4 regions of the Mesorhizobium sp. M1365 genome follow, and region 1 is predicted to be linked to each of the others. Evidence: predicted binding sites of a transcription regulator. Region 1 holds the regulator's gene; each other region holds the start of a gene.
What was found. The regulator LexA, encoded in region 1, represses DNA repair genes until DNA is damaged. The targets are predictions, from matches to a motif close to TGTTCNNNNTGTGTTCNG.
Positions count from the first base shown of each region.

Region 1 (5,987 bases):
GCGCCGACCTCCTTGACGATGCCGCCAATGCGTATCTGCGGACAGAGCGTGTAGGACGGCATCGCCACCGCATAGCCGCGATCAACAGGGCCAGCGGCAAGATGCGACCAGAAATTCTTGTCGAATTCCATCCAGTAGCCGCCATGAACGAACACCACGAGTCCCTTAGGCTTGATGGCCGGCAGGAAAAGATCGAGCCGGTTGCGTGGATTGTCGCCATAGGCCATGTCGAGCCGCGCCCTGCCCTCGGTCGAAAGCACGTCGCGGAAAACCCGCGCGGGCTCGATCCAAGCCGCCGGCCAGCGATCGCTGCCGGCTATGTTGGCGCCGTTGGCATAGGCGTTGTCCCAATCGGCAATGTGACGTTCGAACACCCTGCGCCTTCCCTGGCATATGGCCTTGCAGCGTAGCCGTAAGCATCGCGCGGCGCGTCGTCGCCAGCCTCACGATTCCAGCTCTCGCATCAATCTCAAGTGACAGCTGCTTTGATGGCGAAGCGCGCATCCTTCCACGCACCGGTGTGCAGGATGTCCTCAAGCACTTTGACGGCCTGCCAGACATCGGCGTAGCCGACATAGAGCGGGGTGAAGCCGAAGCGCATGGTCGATGGCGCGCGAAAATCGCCGATCACGCCTCGTTCGATCAGCGCGCGCATGACCTGGTAGCCATGCTCATGCATGAATGAAATCTGGCTGCCGCGTTTTTCCCCATCGCGCGTGCTTTCGAGCGTGAGCCCGTAAGTGCCGCACTTTGCCTCGACAAGCTCGATGAACAGATCCGCCAGCGCGATGCTCTTCTTGCGCACCGCCGTCATGTCGACATCGTTCCAGATGTCGAGCGCGCCCTTCAGCGTGCGCATCGACAGGACCGGCTGTGTGCCGCACAGAAACCGGCGGATGCCGGTGCCGGCCGCATAGCCTGGCTCGAAGGCGAAGGGCCGTGCATGGCCCCACCAGCCGGTGAGCGGCTGCTGGATGTCGGAAAGATGCCGCTCAGCCGCATAGATGAAGGCAGGCGCGCCCGGGCGCCATTCAGATATTTGTAGGTGCAGCCAACGGCAAAATCGGCGTTTGCCTTGTCGAGTTCGACTGGCATCGCGCCGGCGGTGTGGCAGAGATCCCAGACGATCATCGCCCCGGCTTCCTGAGCCCTGCGCGTCAGCGCCGGCATGTCGCGCAGTTCGCCCGACTTATAGTTGACGTGGTTGACCAGCACCACAGCGGTGCGTTCGTCGATCAGCTCTTCGATGGTCGGCGCGTCGACTCCCGAGAGGCGCAGCAGCGTATCTTTTCGCGTCGAAACCACACCCTCGGCCATGTAGAGGTCCGTCGGAAAACTATCGCCCTCGGCGACGATGACCTGCCGCTCCGGTCGCATGGCCATGGCGGCGTGCAGCAGCTTGTAGATATTGACCGATGTCGTGTCGCAGACCACTGTCTGGCCGGCCGCGGCCCCGATCAGGCGCCCGAGCTGGTCGCCAAGTTCAAGCGGCATGTTGAACCAGCCGGCCGTGTTCCATGCGCGGATGAGATCATGCGACCATTCTTCGGTCGCGGCCTTGTGCAGTTCATCGAAAGCGGCACGTGAAGCAGCTCCTAGCGAATTGCCGTCGAGATAGATCACTCCTTGCGGCAACACAAAGCGGTCGCGCATCGCGCGCAGCGGATCCGCGGCATCCATCGCCTTTATGGCCACGAGATCGGGAATTCCTGTCATGATTTGTCTGCTCCCCCAAGATCCAACGCAACGCCGGACACGCATCGACTGTTCTTCCATTACTTGGTTGCGCGCAGCAAGGCTCCACCGGCGAGAAGCAGCCTGACCAGGCGGTGGAAACCGGGACTTAACCCGAGGTTGGCGTTTTGAGTTCGTTTCGTTCACGGTGCATTGACCAAACCGCACAGTCGATACGGGTTCAATTCCGTGCCTTTTGCCGACCGACGGCCGATGCCAGTGCCGCCTTCTAGGAGGCCAGAAGGGCGCAAACGAAAGCAGAATCAAGGCGATGAGGCTCGCGGCGGTGAAAATGCGTTAACGCCGGTAGGGGACGTCGTTTGTTTCCCGAGCCTTAACGCATTCATTAAACTTTAAACAGTTGCGGAACACAACTGGAACAGATAGTGTTTGTTCTGGGTTTGTTTTTCTGATTCTGTTGGGGGTCGCTATGCTGACACGCAAACAACACGAACTGCTTATGTTCATCCACGAAAGGTTGAAGGAAAGCGGTATCCCGCCTTCATTCGACGAGATGAAGGAAGCGCTCGACCTGGCTTCCAAATCCGGAATCCACCGGCTGATTACGGCGCTGGAGGAGCGCGGCTTCATTCGCCGTTTGCCCAACCGGGCCCGTGCGCTGGAGGTGCTACGCCTGCCTGACTCGATCGCCCCCGGCCTCAATGCGGCACGCAAGTTCTCGCCGAGTGTCATCCAGGGCAGCCTTGGGCAAGGCGCCCCTCGGCAGGGCAAGCCGACATCGTCGCGCGTGCCCGCAGCCGGAAATGACGACGATGTCGTCGCCGCCGTTTCGATCCCGGTAATGGGCCGCATCGCTGCCGGTGTGCCGATCGACGCCATCCAGCACCAGACGCATTCGATTTCGGTGCCGCCGGATATGATCATGGGCGGCGAGCATTATGCGCTCGAGGTCAAAGGCGATTCGATGATCGGGGCCGGCATTTTCGACGGCGACACGGTGATCATCCGCAATGCCGATACGGCGAGCCCCGGTGAGATCGTGGTGGCACTGGTCGACGAGGAGGAAGCGACGCTGAAGCGGTTCCGCCGCAAGGGCGCCTCGATCGCCCTGGAAGCCGCCAATCCGGCCTACGAGACGCGCATCTTCGGACCAGACAGGGTCAAGGTGCAGGGCAAGCTCGTCGGACTGATCCGCCGCTACTGAGTTCCGCCCTTGGCGCCGGCTTTGGGATTGTCGGCCCTGCGGTATGGCGGCAGGCCCCGTGCCGCGCGTGAAAATTTCCGTTGCACGTGCCAGGGCCGGTATGATTTTTCGACGGCGAAGCGGATCTCGGCGCGTGTTGCCGCTTGTGGATCGAAATAGACGGCGGCACTTCCCGCGCGCGCCAGTTGCCGTTTGGTGACGACGAGGACCAGCCGGTCGTAGTAGCAGGGGTTATGGGCGGTGGCGTCGTCGATGACGATCAAGCTGGCAAAGGCGCAGGCTGGCCGCGCAGTATCGCGGTCCGTGGCTTGCGCGATGATCGCGCCGGATGGATGCCTGGCAAGGCAGAGGCCGTCCGTGCAAATGAACGGCATGCCCGGCGGTAGGTCGGCCGGATCGGCAATGTCGAATTGCGGGTCGTTCTTTCCAGGTGTTTCCGGCGCGACGATAGCCTCTGATGTGAGCGCGCGTTTCCAGTTGTCGATGGTGAACTCATTCGGGCGTGCCCGGTTGACCGCGAGTTCACCGCTGCCGATCGGCAGCGCGACCAGCCGTGCGTCCTCCGAGACCAATACGTCGGGTATGCGTGTCTGCGTTGTCGTCAGCAAGCCGGCGAGCGCAAAAGGAAGTGCCGCCAGCCGCAACCACGTCGTCGCCATGCTGGCAATGACGAGGGCGATCGTCACCAGAAGGACGGATCTCAGCGAAATCAGCCCGACCGCATCGATCGGCGAGCGCTCCGAGATCCACCCGGACAGGGCGATCATCGCCGTCAGCCCCTTGCCCATGACATAGAGAAAAGGGCCATCCGCACCGAACGGCATCGCCAGCGCGCTGAGAACGGCGAAGGGCATGACGACCAGTGACACGATGGGCATGATGGCCAGATTGGCGAACAGGCTGAGCGGCGCCACGCGCTGGAAATGCCATATGGCGAAAAGCGCCGTGGCGCTCCCTGCAATGATCGAGGTCATCGCCAGACCGCACATGCCCAGCAGGACCTTTCGAGTGGCAAAGCGTAGCGGCGACTGCCGCGGCGGCGGCGTGGTGGCCCTGCCGGCGCGGTAATCGGACCAGCCTGCATAGGCGCCGACAAGGGCCGCCGTCGCGGCGAAGGACATCTGGAAACTCGGACCGACCACCTCGTGCGGCGACACCAGGATGACCGCGATGGCCGAGATCGCCAGGTTGCGCATGGTGAGCGCGGCCCGGTCGAACAGCACGGCGATAAGCATCACCGCCAGCATGATGAAGCTGCGTTCGGCCGCCACGACAATGCCGGAAAAGACGAGGTAGGCCGCAATCGAAAAAAGCGCGGCGGCCGCGGCATATTTCTTGACCGGCCGTCGCGATGAGAAATCGGGAAACAGCGCGAAGGCACCCCGCAGCAGCGCCATGATGGTGCCGGCGACCAACGCCATATGCAGCCCCGAGATGGAGATGATGTGGTAGATGCCGGTGCGCCGCATCGCTTCGTTGATCTCCTCGGGAATGCCGGCGCGCACGCCGACGATCAGCGCAGCAGCAATCTCGCCCTCGGCACCGCCGATGCGGCTGCGGATATGGTCGGCGATGGATTCACGCGCGTCTTCGATCGCGGAAGAAAGCTGCGCGGCAAGCGGCATGCTGTCCGACGACACGATTTTCGGATTGCCGAGAAAAAAGCCGCTGCCGCCGATACCGGCGAAATAGCTGTCGAAGGAGAAATCATAGCTGTCGGGCCGCACCGGGCCGGTCGGCGGCAGCAGCCGCACATAGCCGGTGATCTCGGAACCGGCGGTCAGCTCAGCCGGTATCTTCATCGCCGAAACGCGGACCCGTTCCGGCATGTAGCGCAGTGTCGGCCTGGCGGTTGAGATCACATCGATTGTCAGCCTGATGCGGCCGCTCGCCATGGGCTCGTACGATACGACGCGACCCGTCAGCCGCGTCGAGATTTCGGAGCCGAGCATATGCGTTCCGACACGCCATGTTTCGAACTTGGCGGCAAGTACGCCAAGCGCGCAGAGCAGCGCCACCATGAAGCACAGGCGCGTCCTGGGCCATGACCGCGAGACGACGGCACAAAGGGTCGCGAGGAGCGCGATTGCGATCGGCTGTGGAAAGGCCGGCTCCACCGACAGCCCGAAATAAACGACCACCCCGCATGCGAGGAACACCGGCACCAGCAGGAAGGCGATGCCGCGGTCGAGTTCCAGACCGGCCGCTGTGGTTACGCTGTTGCGGATACGGGACGGTGACGGGAGGCGGAAACGCCTGCGCAGGCGTACGATAGGCGCGCCCGCGGGCACGAGAACCGTTGCTGGGTCGCTGGCCGGCAGCGACGGAGCATCGAAGCGCGGAGCAGGTAGCAATGCCGGTGCCGGCAGGACAGGCGGGGGAGCGGCAAACAGCAAGCGTTCGCTGACGTCGCTGCCAACGTCCTCGCCCTCGCCCGCACCACGGCCTCGCACAGCCATCGGGTCTGCCCCTTGCGCCCTCGACCTCCTATGCTACATGAACGCGCAACGCGCGAAAGTCCGCAAACCCACTTCCTTCGCCCGCCTGAGAGTTCCATGCCCGATAAGGTCGTCACCCGTTTTGCCCCCTCGCCCACCGGCTATCTGCACATTGGCGGCGCGCGCACGGCGCTGTTCAACTGGCTGTACGCCAAGCACACGGGCGGCACGATGCTGCTGCGTATAGAGGATACCGACCGTGAGCGGTCGACGGATGCGGCGACGGCAGCCATTCTCGACGGGCTTTCCTGGCTCGGACTCACCTGGGACGGCGCGCCTGTCTCGCAGTTCGAGCGCGCGCCGCGCCATCGCGAGGTGGCCGAGGAGCTGGTGCGCGTGGGCAAGGCCTATTACTGCTACGCGACGCCGGCGGAGCTGGAGGCGATGCGCGAGGCAGCGCGAGCCAAGGGGCTTCCGCCCCGCTATGATGGGCGCTGGCGCGACCGCGACCCGTCGGAGGCGCCGCCCGGCGCCAAGGGGGCGATCCGCATCAAGGCGCCGACAGACGGCGAGACGGTGGTGCATGACCGCGTCCAGGGCGACGTGCGCTTTCCCAACAAGGATCTCGACGATTTCATTATTCTGCGCTC
Region 1 covers NZ_JAMYLG010000017.1:98,597-104,583, forward strand. Annotated here, with positions in the region: gene NKH04_RS19495 (hormone-sensitive lipase) at 1-374, opposite strand, end outside; partial or broken gene kynU (kynureninase) at 470-1,716, opposite strand; gene lexA (transcriptional repressor LexA) at 2,165-2,899, shown strand; gene NKH04_RS19510 (ComEC/Rec2 family competence protein) at 2,893-5,358, opposite strand; gene gltX (glutamate--tRNA ligase) at 5,455-5,987, shown strand, end outside.

Region 2 (5,987 bases), on a different contig from region 1:
CGCTGGTCGTGGCGCCCCTGACGGGCGGGCCGGTCGCCCGGCGTCGCTTGCCCGCCGGCATCTGTCGGCGCATCGCTGCGGCTGTCCGGCGCAGCTTGACCACTGCGCGCGCGATTGTCCCGATGATTGTCCCGGGGGCGGTTGTCATGCTGGCGATGACGCGGGCGCTGGTCGAAACGACCCTGCCGCCACAACAGGATGGGTTTTGGCTCCTCGGCTTCTGGAGCAGCTTCGCCGGCGATGGCTCCTGCCGTCGCTGCAGGTTCGGCCGGCGATGCTTCCGTAGTGTCGGAAACCGGCGGCTCTGCCGGTGCCGCAGCCTCAGTTTCCGCCCCAAGTTCCGCCCTTGGCTCGGCCGCTGGTTCCGCAGGCGCTTCAGCAGTCGCCTCCGCGGCGGGCCGGGTCTCTTGCGTGACTTCTGCCGCAGCTTCAGGGGCTGGAGCTTCCGCGACAGGCTCTGCCGTCGCTTCGGTCACAGCTTCGGCCGCCGCCTCCGCAACAGGAGCCGCATCCGACACAGGTTCCGAAGCCTCCGCCGGCGGCTCTGCCGCGGCAGATGCTTCCGCCATCCTCGCCTGCTCGACGCGCGCAGTCTCTTCCGCCGCCTGCTTTGCAGCGGCAGCTTCACGCGCGGCATTGTCCTGTGCTTCGATCCGCGCCTTGACCTCGGCCGCCGGTTTGGCATCGGCGCGATAGCCGAGTCCCTTCAGGATTTCTTCCATGTCGTCGGCGGTGGCGCCGAGAATCGACATCATCGGCGGCGTCACCATGAAGGACTGGCCGTCATAGGCGCCGTCGGGGCGAGGGCCGAGGCCCGGCTTCCAGTTGGTCGCCGGCCGGATCAGGTCGGCCAGCCGTTCGAGAATATCGACGCGTACAGCACGCCGGCCAAGATTGCGGTAGCCGGCAAGCTTGTAGAAGGTCTTGTCGAAGGTCGGATCGATGACCACCGAGGTGCGGCCGGAGGCCAGTGCGTGAACGACATCGCCGAAGCCGGGCTTGTCCTTGCCGTCGTTTCTCAGCGCCCACAGCAGCGTTATCAGCCCGGCCGGCGCCGGTTTGATCAGCGCCGGCACGAAGACATGGTAGGCGCCGAAGCGCACTCCGAGACGGCGAAGCGCCGCGCGGCCTTCCTGGTCGAGCGACTTCATCTCGTCGGCGATGTCGCGACGGTTGATGAGGCCGAAATGCTCGACAAGCTGGAAAGCGATGCCGCGGCCGATGCCGGTGATCTGCTCGGCATTCTTGAGATCGACCAGCGGCTTCAGCAGGGATTCGATCTGGAAGTTGACGAAGCGCTCGGCGCGCGCCGCAACCTTGTCGCGGGCCGGGCCGGTGAGTTGCTCGTCGGCCAGCAGAACCAGACGCGGCTTCAAAGCGTCTTCGCCGGCGACCAGCGTGCCGATCGGCGCGCCGATCCAGCGCAGCGTGCCATCCGAACCCAGCGCGATGTCGCCATTGGCCGAGGCGCCGAAGCGCTCGGCCCGCGCCTCGAACTCGGCGGCAAGCGCCTTCTGCGCCGCCGCCCGCACCGCCTTGGCGTCTTCGCCGCCGGCGCTCTGGTCGGCGGTGAAGCGGAAACCTTGCAACTCGCCGACGTGATGGCCTTCGACGAGGACGGTTCCGGTTGGGCTGATTTCGGCTTCAGGCATCGTGTTTTCTCTAAGGCGCCGCATGAGGACGGAAGTCCTGCGGTCTACAAAACGTTTCGTCAACCGCTCATGCAGCGCATCCGACAATCTGTCTTCGATTTCGCGCGTCTTTTCCTGCCAGTGTGCCCGATCGGCCAGCCAGCCGGGCCGGTTGGAAACGAAGGTCCATGTGCGGATCTGGGCAATCCTGTGCGACAGCGTGTCGATGTCGCCTTCGGTTGTGTCGGCACGGCGCACCTGCTCGGCCATGTAGTTCTCGTCGACATGGCCATGCCTGGCAAGGTCCATGTAAATGGAGGCAATCAAGTCGGCGTGCTGGGCCGGCGCGATCTTCCTGTAGTCGGGCAGCGCGCAGGCTTCCCACAGCAGCGCCACGCGCCTGGCATCGGTGGTGAGTGCCCGGACGTCCTCGTCGCGCGACAGATGCTCGAGCGCCTGCGCGTCCACGGCCGGCAGCGCGCGCGTCAGGCCTTCGACCGGAGCGTTGGTCTCAATCGAGCGCTTCAGCGCATCAAGGTTGGCGAAATCGAAATGCGCGGTGCGCCACTGCAGTACTTTCACCGGGTCGAAATCATGCGCCTCGATTTTGTTGACCAGTTCATCATCCAGCGGATCGACCTGGCCGGTGACGCCGAAGGTGCCGTCGCGCAGATGCCGGCCGGCGCGGCCGGCAATCTGGCCGAGCTCGGCCGCCGTCAGGTTGCGGTACTGGTAGCCGTCGAATTTGCGGTTCTGGGCGAAGGCGACGTGGTCGAGGTCGAGGTTGAGGCCCATGCCGATGGCGTCGGTGGCGACGAGGTAGTCGACGTCGCCCGACTGGAACAGCGCCACCTGGGCGTTGCGGGTGCGCGGGCTGAGTGCGCCGAGCACGACGGCGGCACCGCCCTGCTGGCGGCGGATCAGCTCGGCGATGGCATAGACCTCGTCGGCCGAGAAGGCGACGATCGCCGTGCGCCGCGGCAGGCGGGTCAGCTTCTTCGAACCGACATAGGCAAGATGCGAGAGGCGTGGTCGCGTCACCACCGACACGCCCCGCAGCAGGCGCTGCAGAATGCCGTGCATGGTGGCCGCGCCCAGCAGCAGAGTCTCCTGGCGGCCGCGCAGATGCAGGATGCGATCGGTGAAGATGTGGCCGCGTTCGAGATCGCCGGCGAGCTGGACCTCGTCGATGGCAACGAAGGCGGCGTCGGTCTCGCGCGGCATCGCTTCCACGGTGCAGACCGAGTATTTCGCGCCCGCCGGCTGGATCTTTTCCTCGCCGGTGATGAGCGCCACCTTATGGGCGCCGACCTTCTCGCAGACGCGCGTATAGACCTCGCGGGCAAGCAGCCTGAGCGGCAGGCCGATGACGCCGCTTTCATGCGCCACCATGCGTTCGATGGCGAGGTGGGTCTTGCCGGTGTTGGTCGGGCCGAGCACGGCCGTCACGTCTCGACCCGACAGGATCAGCGGTTCAGTGTGTTTCGGATGGATGTTCATCGGCCTGGAAATAAGGCTCTCTGCCTCGCATTGTCGGGAGCGCGCCCATATTGGCCGCGTATGACAGGCGACACATAGGGATTTCGGGCGCGAAGCGAAAGCGGAATATGCCGAGGGCAGGCCGATTGGTTGGTTCGAAGCCAGAAAATCTGTTCCCGATTAACAGTTGGAACGAGTCTGGAACGAATCAGCGACGAATCACTGACTCGCGCTGATTCAGGGTTTGTTCACGGCTACATCTGGGTTTTCTGTCGGCGTACCTCACCACATGCTGAATCACGGAAACTGGCCCGATTTATGCAGGCGGCATCCAAGCGAGCACTGCGGTTAACCTTTGCCGGCGAATGGTCGTGGCCGGCCAATCTGCTTCGCACAACGTTATGAAATTATTGATGTTTCCTAACGCGCTTTAATCATTTCGAGGGTGTTTTCAGCTCTCGCCGTTAACGTTCCGCTCAAAGCCGGAACGAATCGGCGACGAATCAGAGATAGCCGAAGTTTCTTGGTTTGTTCACCGCAACATGTTGTGTTGTGGACAGCTTTTCCACCGAGAATCCACAGGCTGCCGGGCGGCTTTTGCACAAGCTGCGAGTTTGCCGTTAACCTTTGCGTGCCGGATTGGGGCAGCGTGCTGCATCGAGATCTTGCAACGGGAAGACCGCTATAGAAACGGGCCGTTTTGCAGGCCCGTTCGTCCAAGCGCGGATCTGTCTCAACGTAAAGACAAACGATCAGGCGACGTACTGGCCGCCATTGGCTGATATGGTCGAGCCGGTGATGAAACCGGCATCGTCGGAAGCGAGGAAGACGACGCAGCGCGCGATCTCCTCCGGCTCGCCGAGACGACCGACCGGGATGTGCGGGATGACGCGCTCGTTGAGGACCTTCTCGTCCATTGCCTTGACCATCTCGGTGGCGATGTAGCCGGGGCAAATGACGTTGACGGTGATGCCGGCGCGCGCGCCTTCCTGGGCCAGTGCCTTGGTGAAGCCGATATCGCCGGCCTTCGAGGCCGAATAATTGACCTGGCCGACCTGGCCTTTCTGGCCGTTGATCGAGGAGATGGTGATGATGCGACCGAACTTGCGGTCGCGCATGCCGCCCCACAATGGATGCGTCATGTTGAAGACGCCGGAAAGGTTGGTGTCGAGGACCTCTTTCCATTGCTCGCGGGTCATCTTGTGGAACATCGCGTCGCGAGTGATGCCGGCATTGTTGACCAGCACCGAGACGGGACCGAGATCGGCTTCGATCTGTTTGATGCCGGCGGCGCAGGCCTCGTAGTCGGCGACCGACCATTTATAGACCGGGATGCCGGTCGCGGCCTTGAACTTTGCCGCCGCTTCTTCATTGCCGGCGTAGTTTGCGGCGACCGAATAGCCGGCGCTTTTCAAGGCGACCGATATCGCCGCGCCGATGCCGCGCGACCCGCCTGTGACGATTGCAACCTTTGTCATATGTCCTCCCGGGAAATGCAGATGACTGAGCGTTGAAGCGGTGGGGTTTGCCCCCTATTCCCTACTCGCTTTGCGCCAGCATCCTATTCGTATCGCTTATCTCATCACAATGCTTCCACGCACATGGCAACACCCATGCCGCCGCCGATGCACAGCGTGGCAAGGCCTTTCTTGGCACTTCTGCGGCGCATCTCGTAGACCAGCGTGTTGAAGATGCGGGCGCCCGAGGCGCCGACCGGATGGCCGATGGCGATGGCGCCGCCATTGACGTTGACGATGGCCGGATCCCAGCCCATGTCCTTGTTGACGGCGCAGGCCTGCGCGGCAAAGGCCTCGTTGGCTTCGACCAGATCGAGGTCGCCAACCGACCAGCCGGCCTTGGCCAGCGCCTTGCGCGAGGAGGGGATCGGTCCCGTCCCCATGATCTGCGGGTCGACACCGGCGGTCGCCCAGGAAACGATACGCACCAGCGGTGTGATGCCGCGCCTTGCGGCTTCCGCTTCGGTCATCAGCACCACGGCGGCGGCGCCGTCGTTGATGCCGGAAGCATTGGCAGCCGTCACCGTGCCTTCCTTGTCGAAGGCGGGCTTGAGCTTGGTCATGGCATCGATTGTCGCGCCGTGGCGGATGTATTCATCCTGGTCGACTACGGTGTCGCCCTTCCTGCCCTTGACTGTAAAGGCAACGATCTCGTCCTTGAATTTCCCGGCTTTCTGCGCGGCCTCGGCCTTGTTCTGGGAAGCCAGTGCGAACTGGTCCTGGTCGTCGCGGGTGATCTGAAACTGGCGGGCGACGTTCTCAGCGGTGTTGCCCATATGATAGCCGTAGAAGGCATCGGTCAGGCCGTCCTTGATCATGGTGTCGATCAGCTTGAAGTCGCCCATCTTGACGCCACCGCGCAGATGTTGCGCATGCGGAGCCATCGACATCGATTCCTGGCCGCCGGCAACGATGATTTTTGCATCGCCCTGGGCGATCTGCTGCATGCCGAGCGCGATAGCGCGCAAGCCCGAGCCGCAGAGCTGGTTCAGGCCCCAGGAGGTCGCCTCCTGCGGTACGCCGGCAGCCATTGCCGCCTGCCGCGCCGGGTTCTGCCCTTGAGCCGCGGTCAGAATCTGGCCGAGAATGACCTCGTCCACCTCCTTGCCGTCGACGCCGGCACGGACCAGCGCTTCCCTGACGGCGACGGCACCCAATTCATGGGCTGGGGTGTTGGCGAAGGCGCCGTTGAAGGAGCCGACGGGCGTGCGCGCTGCACTGGCGACAACGATGGCGTTGGAAGCGGACATGTTCTTCTCCAGGCTTTCGGGGAATGATTTCGGGTGCCGTCGGGGACTTTTCTTGCCCTTTCCACAACCCGAGTCAAACCCGAAATGGGCATGGCGTCCCACTCCCGCAA
Region 2 covers NZ_JAMYLG010000002.1:176,523-182,509, forward strand. Annotated here, with positions in the region: gene NKH04_RS02960 (helicase-related protein) at 1-3,131, opposite strand, end outside; gene phbB (acetoacetyl-CoA reductase) at 3,863-4,588, opposite strand; gene NKH04_RS02970 (acetyl-CoA C-acetyltransferase) at 4,693-5,877, opposite strand.
Region 2: NKH04_RS02960 (helicase-related protein) is a predicted target of LexA. The motif match lies at 3,299-3,316, and genes of this name have one in related genera.

Region 3 (5,987 bases), on a different contig from region 1:
CTTGTCGCCGAGCTTGAAGCCATAGGCGACGCCCAGCGCTTCCAGCGTCTGCGCATAATAGGGCGAGCTCGACTTCGCCCAAGGGCTGACGGCGCCGGCGCGCAGCGAGACATTCTCGTCGGGCACGACCAGGCTGGCATCAATGGCGCGTTGGCTGCCGAGCCCGTCGCAGGTCGGGCAGGCGCCGAACGGATTGTTGAAGGAGAACAGCCTGGGCTCGATCTCGGGAATGGTGAAGCCGGACACCGGGCAGGCGAACTTTTCCGAGAACAGCATGCGTTCATGCGTCTCGTTCTTCGATTTGTTGACCGAATCCTCGCCGGTCTGGCTGGCGTCGAGCGGCTTGTCGGCAAATTCCGCCACCGCCAGCCCGTCGGCCAGCTTCAGCGCGGTCTCGATAGAATCGGCGAGCCGCGTCGCCAGATCGCCGCGCACGACGATGCGGTCGACGACGACGTCGATGTCGTGCTTGTACTTCTTGTCCAGCGCCGGCACGTCTGCGATCTCATAGAAGACGCCATCGACCTTGACGCGCTGAAAACCCTTCTTCTGCAGCTCCAGCAGTTCCTTGCGGTACTCGCCTTTGCGGCCGCGCACCATCGGCGCCAGAATGAACAGCCGGGTGCCTTCCTCGACCGCAAGCACCCGGTCGACCATCTGCGAGACCGTCTGGCTCTCGATCGGCAGGCCGGTGGCCGGCGAATAGGGTACACCGACGCGGGCGAACAAAAGCCGCATATAATCGTAGATCTCGGTGACGGTGCCGACCGTCGAACGAGGGTTCTTCGAGGTGGTCTTCTGCTCGATGGAGATGGCCGGCGACAGGCCGTCGATCTGGTCGACGTCCGGCTTCTGCATCATTTCGAGGAATTGCCGTGCATAGGCCGAAAGGCTCTCGACATAGCGGCGCTGGCCCTCGGCGTAGATGGTGTCGAAGGCAAGCGACGACTTGCCCGACCCCGACAGGCCGGTCATGACGATCAGGCTGTCACGCGGCAGGTCGAGATCGACATTCTTCAGATTGTGTTCGCGTGCCCCGCGAATGGAGAGATATTTATGGTCGGCCATCGCCGGTCGCCGCCTCAGAATCTGGAATTCGTGGGATGGGCGGGTTTTCCCGACCACCCCCTATGTAGGTAATTTCGCCGCCTTTTCGAGAGACGCCACAACTCTCGACCAAAGCGTTTAACCGCCTTTCGCGCGAACGGGCAAGCGGAAAGAACAAAGGCCGAACACGCTCCTGACAAAAGCTGCCCGTGAGGCCGGCTTCACAAAGCGTCTCGCGATCACATTTTTCGGCAACCCGGCTATTCAAGGTTGACGTCCCCGCGTCATGGGGGCAGAATCCAATTGTCAACGAAGCCGGCCGTCTTTCGATGGCCTCGCGGCCTGGGGCTAGCCTGCGAGACGCCGCGGGTTATGCGATGAGCGCTTCGACGACAGTCGCAACGAACAGAAGGAGAGCAGAGGCATGACTCCACCGGATTGTTCCTTGAGGCTCCACGTGTCGCTGGAGCCGCGGCAGGTATAAGTAGCCAGGTCAGGCGTTTAGCGCTACCTGCCCACGTTGACCTGCCGATCCCCACAACAATCAGAGACTGCTAGTCGGATCGTCGGCTGAACGCCGCGAAGCATCCGAAATAAAAAGCCGGCAGTACACTCCCGGCAATTTGGATTTCAGATCCAAGAAGGCCCCGTCAGTTGCAAAGCAATGGCGGGGCTGTTCGTTTGAAGCGCAATATTTGTGGTTCACACCAGGCGAACTTAGCGGCTGGAGGGCCTGATCCTGCCGGTAGCGACATCAATGGTGATGCTACCGGAAATCCGAACGTCGGTATCGCGAATCTTGAAGGTGCCGTTGCCGCTGCCTAGAGCCATATCGTCAGGCTCAGGCCGCGGCGCTGGCTCGGCGATGCGATAATCGCTGGTCACACCGGGCAGAGCGCCCTTTTGCGAAGACGTCGAATTATCTTGGGCAAGTGCCATACCCACCAGCATGTTCGTGCCGGCAACGGTAGCGATGGCAAGGCATAGCAGGCTGGATGAGCGGCTGGCGGTCATCGCCGGACTATAGTGCCGCGATAGCGGCAAGACCAGACCGATGGCGCTGAAATTGCGGGCGCTCAATCGCCTCAGTTCCGTCCGCCGGCCCGGCACGTTCATGCGGCCTGCTTGCGAGTGTCGAAGACATGGTCGACGAGGCCCCAATCCTTGGCCTCCTGCGCGGTCATGAAAAAGTCGCGGTCGAGCGTGCGTTCCACTTCTTCGTAGGTGCGGCCGCAATGGCGGGCGTAAAGATCGGTCATGCGCCGCTTGGTGCGAAGGATGCCCTCGGCATGGCGCTGGATATCGGAGGCCTGGCCCTGGAAACCGCCGAGAGGCTGATGCAGCACGATGCTGGTGTTGGGTAGCGCGATGCGCCGCCCCGGTGTGCCGGCCATCAAAAGGAACGAGGCCATCGAGGCGGCGAAGCCCATACAAACCGTGGAGACCGGGCAACTGATATACTGCATCGTATCGTAGATCGCGAAACCGCTGGTCACCACGCCGCCCGGCGAGTTGATGTAGAGCGAGACCTCCTTGTCGGGATTGTCGGATTCCAACGACAGAAGCTGGGCGCAGACCAGCGCTGAGGTGCCGTCATCGATTGGGCCGTTGATGAAGACGATGCGCTCGCGCAGCAGCCGCGAAAATATGTCGAAGGCACGTTCGCCGCGGCTCGACTGCTCGATCACCATCGGCACCAGATTGGCAAGGCCGCTCATCGGTTGTCTCCGTTGACTGTTGTCGTTCAGGCCGCGCGCAGGAAGAGGCGCGGGGTGTTTGCGGCGATCTGCTTGTGCCTGGGAGTGCGCGCGTCAAAGGAAAGCCGGCAACCGGCGCCTGCCATCGCGATCTCCGGCACTGCTGCCCGAGCAAAACCATCATGGACGATGCGCAGATGCGTGCCGCCGGAAACGGTGCGGTCGAGCGTAAAGGTGACGATGCTGTCCACTGGGCTGTCGTTCATTGCGCTGTCCAGGGGACCGCCGGGCGGCACCTGCGTATCGCCGGGCGCCGGCCGCTCCCGCCAGGAATAGCGCAGCAGCCGTCCGGGATCCGCGTCGAGGATTTCGCACTCGATCGGCGCATTCGGCGCTTTAAAGGCAAAGCGGTTGCCGATTTCGGGCTTGATGTCGTTCGGCATCATCCAGGCCGCGAGCAGGTCCGGCACCGTCAGCGCCCGCCACACCTGTTCCGGCGGTTCGGGCAGCTCGCACTCGAACTCGATCTTGTCTGCGGCCATTTCGGCGCGTTCTTTGCCTCGGTTGGTCATTGGTCCATGTCCTTCAAAACCGTCTTGAGCCTTTCGATGCGCTCTGGCCAGAACGCACGGTAGCGTTCGATCCAGCCGAGCAGTGGCGCAAGCCCCTTCGGATCGACGCGGTAATAGGCGTTGCGACCGGCCCGGCGCTCGACCACGAGGCCGGCGCCGCGCAGCACTGCGAGATGTTGCGATACCGCCGGCTGCGATACCGGTATGCCAGTGCGCAGTTCCGACACCGTCATCTCGCCGTCGGCGAGCCGCTCATAGACGGCGCGACGCGTTGGATCCGCTAGTGCCCGAAAAATGTCTGCTTCGATCATGCCGAAAGCATAAGTCAATACTTATCGGTTTGGCAAGCCGTGTTTTTTAAGACAGGCGGTATTTTTTAAGACAGGCGAGGTTTTACAAACTCGCTGGAAGCCAGCGTCTCACCATGTCGGGGGATCCGTTGAACGTCGCCTCGAAAACTGGTGACGCGAGCACAACATGAATATGAAGCAATTCGGAGCCGACGTTTCGGAAGCCATGTTGCCTGTACGCGGCGACAACAAGCGACTGTCCGGCAGTCAAGACGAGATGCTCTTCGTCGATCCACATCTCGGCCCTGCCAGCGATGACGGTAAGTACTTCCTCGACCGGGTGCCAATGTGTCGGGGCGCCAACGGTGGGTTCGACCCATTGTTCAAACATGCAAAGTTGAGTTGCGCCGTTGCGGGCAGAGACATGCATGCGGGTCTTTACTCCCGTCCGCCACTCTTCTTGCGGCTGATCGTTATGCGCAACCATCTTCATGCGTTCGCCTCGATCCCATGGTCTGTGGAAATTCGACGCCAAGACACTACTTCTTACTGACAACTATTGACAGTGCAGGGCCTCTCCTATAGAACGAAAAGAGAACAAAAACCTTGTGGGAAAAGGCAGCGACGGCAGGCAGGGATTGTCCATAGCCTGTAAGGTGCGGCGACAAAAATTCGGTTTCGGATGAGCGCGGAGAAGTATCATGGCGGGTAGCGTCAACAAGGTCATTCTGGTGGGCAACCTCGGGGCGGACCCTGAAATCCGCCGCCTGAATTCGGGTGACCCGGTCGTCAACATCCGCATCGCGACGTCGGAAAGCTGGCGCGACAAGACGTCCGGAGAGCGCAAGGAAAAGACCGAGTGGCACAATGTCGTGATCTTCAACGACCAGATCGCCAAGGTGGCCGAGCAGTATCTGAAGAAGGGCATGAAGGTCTATGTCGAGGGCCAGCTGCAGACGCGCAAATGGCAGGACCAGACCGGCAATGACCGCTATACGACCGAAATCGTGTTGCAGAAATTCCGCGGCGAGCTGCAGATGCTCGATGCGCGGGGCGAGGGCGGCGGCCAGGTCGGCAACTATGCCGGTGGTGGTGCGAGCCGCGGTTCCGATTTCGGCCAGTCCGGCCCGGGCGAAAGTTTCAATCGCGGTGGCGCCAACAAGGGCGGCGGCGGTGGTTCGTCGCGCGAGCTGGACGACGAAATCCCGTTCTGATTTCTCGGGCGGACTGCCCTTGCGGCGAAAAGCGCCGGCACCTTGGCCACGAAATGGCGTCCCGAAAATCTGTCTTGGATTTTCGGGACGTTGTGCGTTTGAGCGGTGAAAGGACGTATCAGGTGAAGGCAAGGGTCAAATGGGTCGAGGAGCGCACTTTCGTTGGCGAGTCCGCCAATGGGCACAAGCTGGTGCTAGGCACTGCGTTCGGGCCGGAGGGCAAGACGCCGGGGCCGAGCCCAATGGAACTGGTGCTGATCGGCACTGGCGGCTGCTCGGCCTATGACGTGGTCCATATCCTCGAAAAGGGGCGCGAGGCGGTCGAAGATTGCGTGGTCGAACTCGATGCCGACCGTGCAGAAGCCGATCCCAGGGTGTTCACCCGCATTCACATGCATTTTGTCGTCAAGGGCCGGGCGCTATCACACGCCAAGGTGAAGCGGGCGATCGGGCTTTCGATCGAGAAATACTGCTCGGCCTCGGCAATGATGGCCAAGACTGCCGAGATTACCCACGACTTCGAAGTCATTGAAACGACAGCGAAGTAGGGCTGTTCCTACGTCGCCATCAGCGCCTTGATGCCGTCGGCGACGAACTGTACGGCGAGCGCCGCCAGGATGACGCCGAGCAGCCTTGTCAGGATCGAACGGCCGGTTTGGCCGAGGATACGGTCGATGCGCTCTGACAGCACGAACACCAGGTAGGTGATGACGAGGCAGATGGCGATGATGCCGACAAGGGCTGTCTGCGCACCCAAACCCTGAAACGAGCTTGAGAGCAGGACGGTCGCCGAAATCGCGCCGGGACCGGCAATGAGCGGGATCGCCAGCGGAAAGGCGGCGATGTTGTGGATCATGTCCCTGGTGATGGCGACGTCGCCGATCTTCTCCTTGCGGTCCTGCCGGCGCTCGAACACCATTTCGAAGGCGATGAAGAACAGCAGAAAGCCGCCGGCGACGCGGAAGGCCGGCAGAGTGATGCCGAAGACTGACAGGATCGACGCGCCGGCGATTGCGAACAACGCCATTACCAGGAAGGCGATGACCGAGGCGCGCACGGAGACCTGGTTGCGCTCCTCGCGGTTCATGCCGCGGGTCACGGCGAGGAAGAGCGGCGCCAGGCCGGGCGGATCGATCGTCACCAGTATGGTGACGAAGGCGTTGAACA
Region 3 covers NZ_JAMYLG010000008.1:61,539-67,525, reverse strand. Annotated here, with positions in the region: gene uvrA (excinuclease ABC subunit UvrA) at 1-1,068, opposite strand, end outside; gene NKH04_RS12340 (hypothetical protein) at 1,765-2,163, opposite strand; gene NKH04_RS12335 (ATP-dependent Clp protease proteolytic subunit) at 2,160-2,765, opposite strand; gene NKH04_RS12330 (SRPBCC family protein) at 2,792-3,316, opposite strand; gene NKH04_RS12325 (ArsR/SmtB family transcription factor) at 3,313-3,627, opposite strand; gene NKH04_RS12320 (cupin domain-containing protein) at 3,710-4,099, opposite strand; gene NKH04_RS12315 (single-stranded DNA-binding protein) at 4,308-4,820, shown strand; gene NKH04_RS12310 (OsmC family protein) at 4,943-5,368, shown strand; gene NKH04_RS12305 (MarC family protein) at 5,377-5,987, opposite strand, start outside.
Region 3: NKH04_RS12315 (single-stranded DNA-binding protein) is a predicted target of LexA. The motif match lies at 4,189-4,206, and genes of this name have one in related genera.

Region 4 (5,987 bases), on a different contig from region 1:
CCGTCCAGCACGCGTTTCTGGCCGGCCTTGTCGAAGTCGATGGTCAGCTTGTTGCCTTCGATGGCCGAGATGTTGCCGTTGCCGAATTTCTGGTGGAAGACGCGGTCGCCGACGCTGAAGGGGGACGGCGTGTCGGCGACGGATTTGGCGACCAGCTCGCCGTCGATGGTGCGGCCCTTGACCGAGGTGCGGCCGGCGCCGTAGCCGGAGTCGGTTTCGCCATAGCCGATGCGCTCGACCTGGTGACCGGAGCGCGTGCCCCAATTGCGGTCGGTCGCCTCGGTGCGGTTGGCCTGAGCGCGCTGCCAGCCCGGTGTCGCATAGGTGCTGGAGAAAGCGCCGGATTTTTCGGCGCCGTTATTGCCGCCGATGTTGTCGAAGCGCGATGCCCCATAAGGGTTCTGCCTGCCTGCACCTTGGCCTCCACGACCGGAGGCGAACGAGCCGCCGCCATAGGCATTGCCGTAGCCGCCGTAGGAGTTGCCGCTCTCGGAAACTTCGACATGGGCTTCCGGCAGCTCGTCAAGGAAGCGCGACGGGATGGTCGATTGCCAGAGGCCGTGGATGCGGCGGTTGGAGACGAACCAGATGTGCAGGTTCTTCTTGGCGCGGGTCAGGCCGACATAGGCGAGGCGGCGTTCCTCCTCCAGCCCTGAGCGGCCGCCCTCGTCGAGCGAGCGTTGGTGCGGGAACAGGCCTTCTTCCCAGCCGGGCAGGAACACGGTTTCGAATTCGAGGCCCTTGGCCGAATGCAGCGTCATGATGTTGACGGCGTCAAGCTCGGCGTTCTGCTCGGCGTCCATCACCAGCGCGACATGTTCGAGGAAGGAGCGCAGCGATTCGTACTCCTCCATGGAGCGGATCAGTTCTTTTAAGTTCTCGAGCCGGCCGGGCGCTTCGATCGAACGGTCGTTCTTCCACATGTCGGTGTAGCCGCTCTCCTCCAGAATGGTCTCGGCGAGCTCGGCGTGCGGCGTGGTTTCGAGAGCCTTTTGCCAGCGTTCGAAATTGGCCGATACCTCGCGCAGCGCGGCGCGTGGCTTCGGCTTCAGCTCGTCGCTCTCGGCGAGTTTTGCCGCCGCCTCCAGCATCGGGATGCGCAGCGCCCGTGCGGTGTCGTGGATCTGGCGGATGGTGGCCTCGCCAAGGCCGCGCTTCGGCACGTTGACGATGCGCTCGAAGGCGAGGTCGTCGGCGCCTTGTGCGACGACGCGAAGGAAAGCCAGCGCATCGCGGATTTCGAGGCGCTCGTAGAAGCGCGGGCCGCCGATGACGCGGTAGTTGAGGCCGAGCGTGACGAAGCGGTCCTCGAATTCGCGCATCTGGAAGGACGCGCGGACGAGGATCGCCATGTCGTTGAGATTGTGCTTCTGGCGCTGATAAGCCTCGATGGTCTCGCCGACGGCGCGGGCCTCCTCTTCGGAATCCCAGGCGGCGTGGACATGCACCTTCTCGTCGTCCTCGGCGATCTTTTCGGTGAACAGCGTCTTGCCGAAGCGGCCCTCATTGTGGGCGATGAGGTGGGAGGCGGTGCCGAGGATGTGCGCGGTCGAGCGATAGTTGCGCTCCAGCCGGATGATGGTGGCGCCGGGAAAATCCTTGTCGAAGCGCAGGATGTTGTCGACCTCGGCGCCGCGCCAGCCATAGATCGACTGGTCGTCGTCGCCGACGCAGCAGATATTTACGGTGGACAGGCGCGGGCTTCCCTCCCCCTTGAGGGGAGGGTGGCCGGGCGAAGCCCGGTCGGGTGGGGTCCGTGCGGCAGTGCTTGACCTACCGGCGGCAGTGCTCGACGCTCTAGCGGTGCCTTCTGCGGCAACCCCCTCCGCCCGCTTCGCGGGCACCTCCCCCTCAAGGGGGGAGGATTGCGGCCGCTGTGCCAGCAGCCGCAGCCACATGTACTGGGCGGTGTTGGTGTCCTGATATTCGTCGACGAGGATGTAGCGGAAGCGCTTGTGGTATTCCTTCAGCACGTCCGGATTGGCGCGGAAGATGCGGATCGGATGGCACAGGAGATCGCCGAAGTCGCAAGCGTTCAGCGTTTGCAGCCGCTCCTGATAGGCCTTGTAGAGCTCGCGGCCCTTGCCGTTGGCGAAGGCACGGGCATCGCCCTCGGGGATGTCGGCGGGGCCAAGGCCCTTGTTCTTCCAGCCGTCGATCATCTGGGCGAACTGCTTGGCCGGCCAGCGCTTGTCGTCCAGCCCTTCGGCCTGGATAAGCTGCTTGAGCAGGCGCACGACATCATCCGTGTCGAGAATGGTGAAGTCGGATTTGAGCCCGGCCAGCTCGGCATGTCTGCGCAGCAGCTTCACTCCAATCGAGTGGAAGGTGCCGAGCCACGGCATGCCCTCGACATTGCCTTCACCGATCAACAGGCCGATGCGCTGCTTCATCTCGCGCGCCGCCTTGTTGGTGAAGGTGACGGCGAGGATCTGCGAGGGGAAAGCCTTGCCGGTGGCAAGGATGTGGGCGATGCGGGTGGTCAGGACGCGCGTTTTGCCGGTGCCGGCGCCGGCCAGCACCAGCACCGGGCCTTCGGTGGTTTCCACCGCCAGCCGCTGCTCGGGGTTGAGGCCGTTGAGATAATCGGGCGCGTTGTTCTGGTTGCTGCGGGCAGCCATGGCGCGCGCGGCAATGCCCGACGGGGCCACGGGCCGCGCGTTCGGTTCGTCAAAAAAGGGCATGTCTTCCGAAAAGCCGGACATCTCCCCCCGAATGTAGTGATTCGGCAGCGAAAGGCCAGAAGTGTCTCCGTTTTGTTCTCTGTCCAGTCGGTGGACTCACAATCTGGATGGGTCTGCTAACCAAAACGCCGGGCTTGCGATGGGCCGGCACCGTAAAACGCCGAGCTTGCTTGACAGTGGAAGCGGGCCGGAGAAAGTTGCGTGGGGGCAGGAACGCAATGCGGGGTTGCCCATGGACGCGTCGCGGAGCGCACCAGTCGAAGGAGCACCGTCTTGGCTGTGGTCATCACCTCCCTGATCCTTTTCCTCATCGGCCTGGCGATTGGCGGCGGCGGCATCTGGCTCGTGACGCTGGGCGGCAGCTGGTACTACGTCATCGTCGGTCTAGCTTTCCTTGTCGCGGCCTGGCTGCTCTACAGGCGCAGATCCACGGCGCTGTGGCTCTACGCGGCGATCGTGCTCGGCACGCTCGCCTGGGCGGTTTGGGAGATCGGCTTCGACTGGTGGGAGCTCGGCCCGCGCGGCGGCATCATCGTGCTTGTCGCGCTATGGCTGTTGACGCCATGGGCGCGGCGCGGGCTTACCGGTCCCGACGGACGCGCACCGCTTATCCTCGCCGTACTGGCATCGCTTGCCGTCGCCGGTTATTCGATGACGACCGATCCAAAGGATATTACGGGTGAACTCAACACCGACAAGGTGACGCCGACGGCCGATCTTGGCGGCAACGTGCCGGCTGGCGAATGGCACTATTACGGTCGCACGCAATACGGCCAGCGCTATTCGCCGCTCGACCAGATCACCGCCGAAAACGTTGCCAATCTGCAGCCGGCCTGGACCTATCGCACCGGCGACGTGAAAGGGCCCGACGACATCGGCGAGACGACCTATCAGGTGACGCCGCTAAAAATCGCCGACTCGCTCTACATCTGCACGCCGCATAATTTCGCCATCGCCATCGATGCCGCGAGCGGTAAGGAGAAATGGCGCTTCGATCCGCAGGTCAAGCTCAACAAGGACCGCCAGCACCAGACCTGCCGCGGCGTGGCCTATTATGCCGATGCCAAGGTCGCCGCCGGCCAGCCCTGCGCCACACGCATCTACCTGCCGACATCCGACGCCCGGCTGATCGCGCTCGATGCGGCGAATGGCCAGGTCTGCCCGACTTTCGCCGAAGGCGGCACGCTGAACCTGCTCGCCAACATGCCATATCCGAAGCCGGGCTATTATTATTCGACCTCGGCGCCGCTGATCGTCGCCAACAAGATCATCGTCGGCGGCGCGGTCAACGACAATTATTCGACGCAGGAGCCGTCCGGGGTCATCCGTGCCTACGATGCCGACACCGGCGCGCTGTTGTGGAATTGGGATTCGGGCAATCCCGACCAGACGATGCCGCTGCCGCCGGACCAGACCTACACCAACAACTCACCCAACATGTGGTCGACGGCGAGCGTCGACGAGAAGCTCGGGCTGCTATATGTGCCGCTCGGCAACAAGACGCCGGACCAGCTCGGCGCTGGGCGCAGCGCCAATGACGAGAAATTCTCCTCGTCGATCACCGCGCTCGATCTCAACAGCGGACAATTGCGCTGGGTGCGGCAGACCGTGCACCACGATCTCTGGGACATGGACGTGCCGGCGCAGCCGACGCTGGTCGACATCACCACGGAAAGTGGCGTGGTGCCGGCGCTGGTCGGGCCGACCAAGCAGGGCGACCTCTATGTGCTCGACCGGCGCAGCGGCGAGCCGATCGTTCCGGTCAAGGAAGTGCCGGCACCGGGCGGCGCCATCGAGGGCGACCATACCTCGCCGACGCAGCCGGTCTCGGATCTCAGCTTCAGTCCGAAACCGCTGACCGGTGCCGACATGTGGGGCATTACCATGTTCGACCAGCTGGCCTGCCGGATCGAGCTCCGGAAGTTGCGCTATGAGGGCCGCTACACGCCGCCGTCGCTGCAGGGCTCGCTGATCTACCCCGGCAATTTCGGCACCTTCAACTGGGGCGGCGTGGCAGTCGATCCGGTCCGGCAGGTGATGTTCGGCATGCCGACATACCTGGCGTTCATCTCCAAGCTGGTGCCGCGCGCCGACGTGCCGCCGCCCGGTGACACCAAGGGCAGCGAACAGGGCCTGAACCGCAATGACGGTGCGCCTTACGCAGTAATATTGAAGCCGTTCCTGTCGCCGCTCGGCATTCCCTGCCAGGCGCCGCCCTGGGGCTATGTGGCGGGTGCCGACCTTCGGACCGGCAAGATCGTCTACAAGCATCGCAACGGCACCGTCTACGACATGACGCCGCTGCCGCTGCCATTCAAGGTCGGCGTGCCCGGCATTGGCGGGCCGATGATCACTGCCGGCGGCGTCGCCTTCCTCGGTGCGGCGGTCGACGACTATGTGCGCGCCTATGACCTGACGACCGGCAAACAGCTCTGGCAGGCGCGGCTGCCGGCCGGCGGGCAGTCGACACCGATGACCTACACGGTAGCCGACGGACGCCAGTTGGTCGTCATCGTTGCCGGCGGCCACGGCTCGGTCGGTACCAAGCCGGGCGACTATGTGATGGCCTATACGCTGCCGAAATAGAGAAGTTCCTTCAGAGCCCGAGATGCCCTTTCAGGTCGGGTACCGATGCAAGTACCTCACTGGTCAGCTGCGGGCCAGCGGCTGTCTCGGCCTGCTGGACCAGCATCGTGCCGGCCTGGCTGATCTGTGCGAGCGTGAGGCCTGATGCCTTGAGTATGGCGACGCCGTTGATCAGCGCGCCGGTCTTTTCGCCGAGAGCGCCGCCGAGCGCGCCCTCCAGCGAGGACAGGAGGCCACCACCGGAAGCCGCGCCGGGAGCCATGACATCATATTGCTTGGCCAGGGCGTCGGCTCCCGGGATTTTGGCAAAGAAGCTGGACAGAGTCGTGCCTTCCGCCTCGTGTTCGAGCACCGAGAAAATCGTGCCGGCGACCTTTTCCGTCAAAGCCTGGTTGAGACCGGATTTCTGGGAGACGGTGTTGATGATGTCCTGAACGTCCATGACCTTTCCTCAGGCTTTGGTGTTTGCGGGCGGGTGCCGGTTGGCGCGGATCTTGATCAACGATCGTTTGAAGGCGGTGAAGGCAGTGAACCGCAGCGCCAGCAAAGCCATAGCGGCGAGGGCGAACCCACTTGCCAGAAGCGGGGAGGGAAAGGTCATGGGCGTGTTCCTTCGTCGTCAATCAGGCATTCTTTTCCCGCCAAATGGCCATTGTCGTTCGCCAAATGGCCCGAGTGAGGCATAGCCCGGTAACTTCTTTTTACATTGTGGTGCGT
Region 4 covers NZ_JAMYLG010000009.1:97,308-103,294, forward strand. Annotated here, with positions in the region: gene NKH04_RS13540 (ATP-dependent helicase) at 1-2,705, opposite strand, end outside; gene NKH04_RS13545 (glucose/quinate/shikimate family membrane-bound PQQ-dependent dehydrogenase) at 2,958-5,270, shown strand; gene NKH04_RS13550 (hypothetical protein) at 5,281-5,712, opposite strand; gene NKH04_RS13555 (hypothetical protein) at 5,722-5,871, opposite strand.
Region 4: NKH04_RS13540 (ATP-dependent helicase) is a predicted target of LexA. The motif match lies at 2,747-2,764, and genes of this name have one in related genera.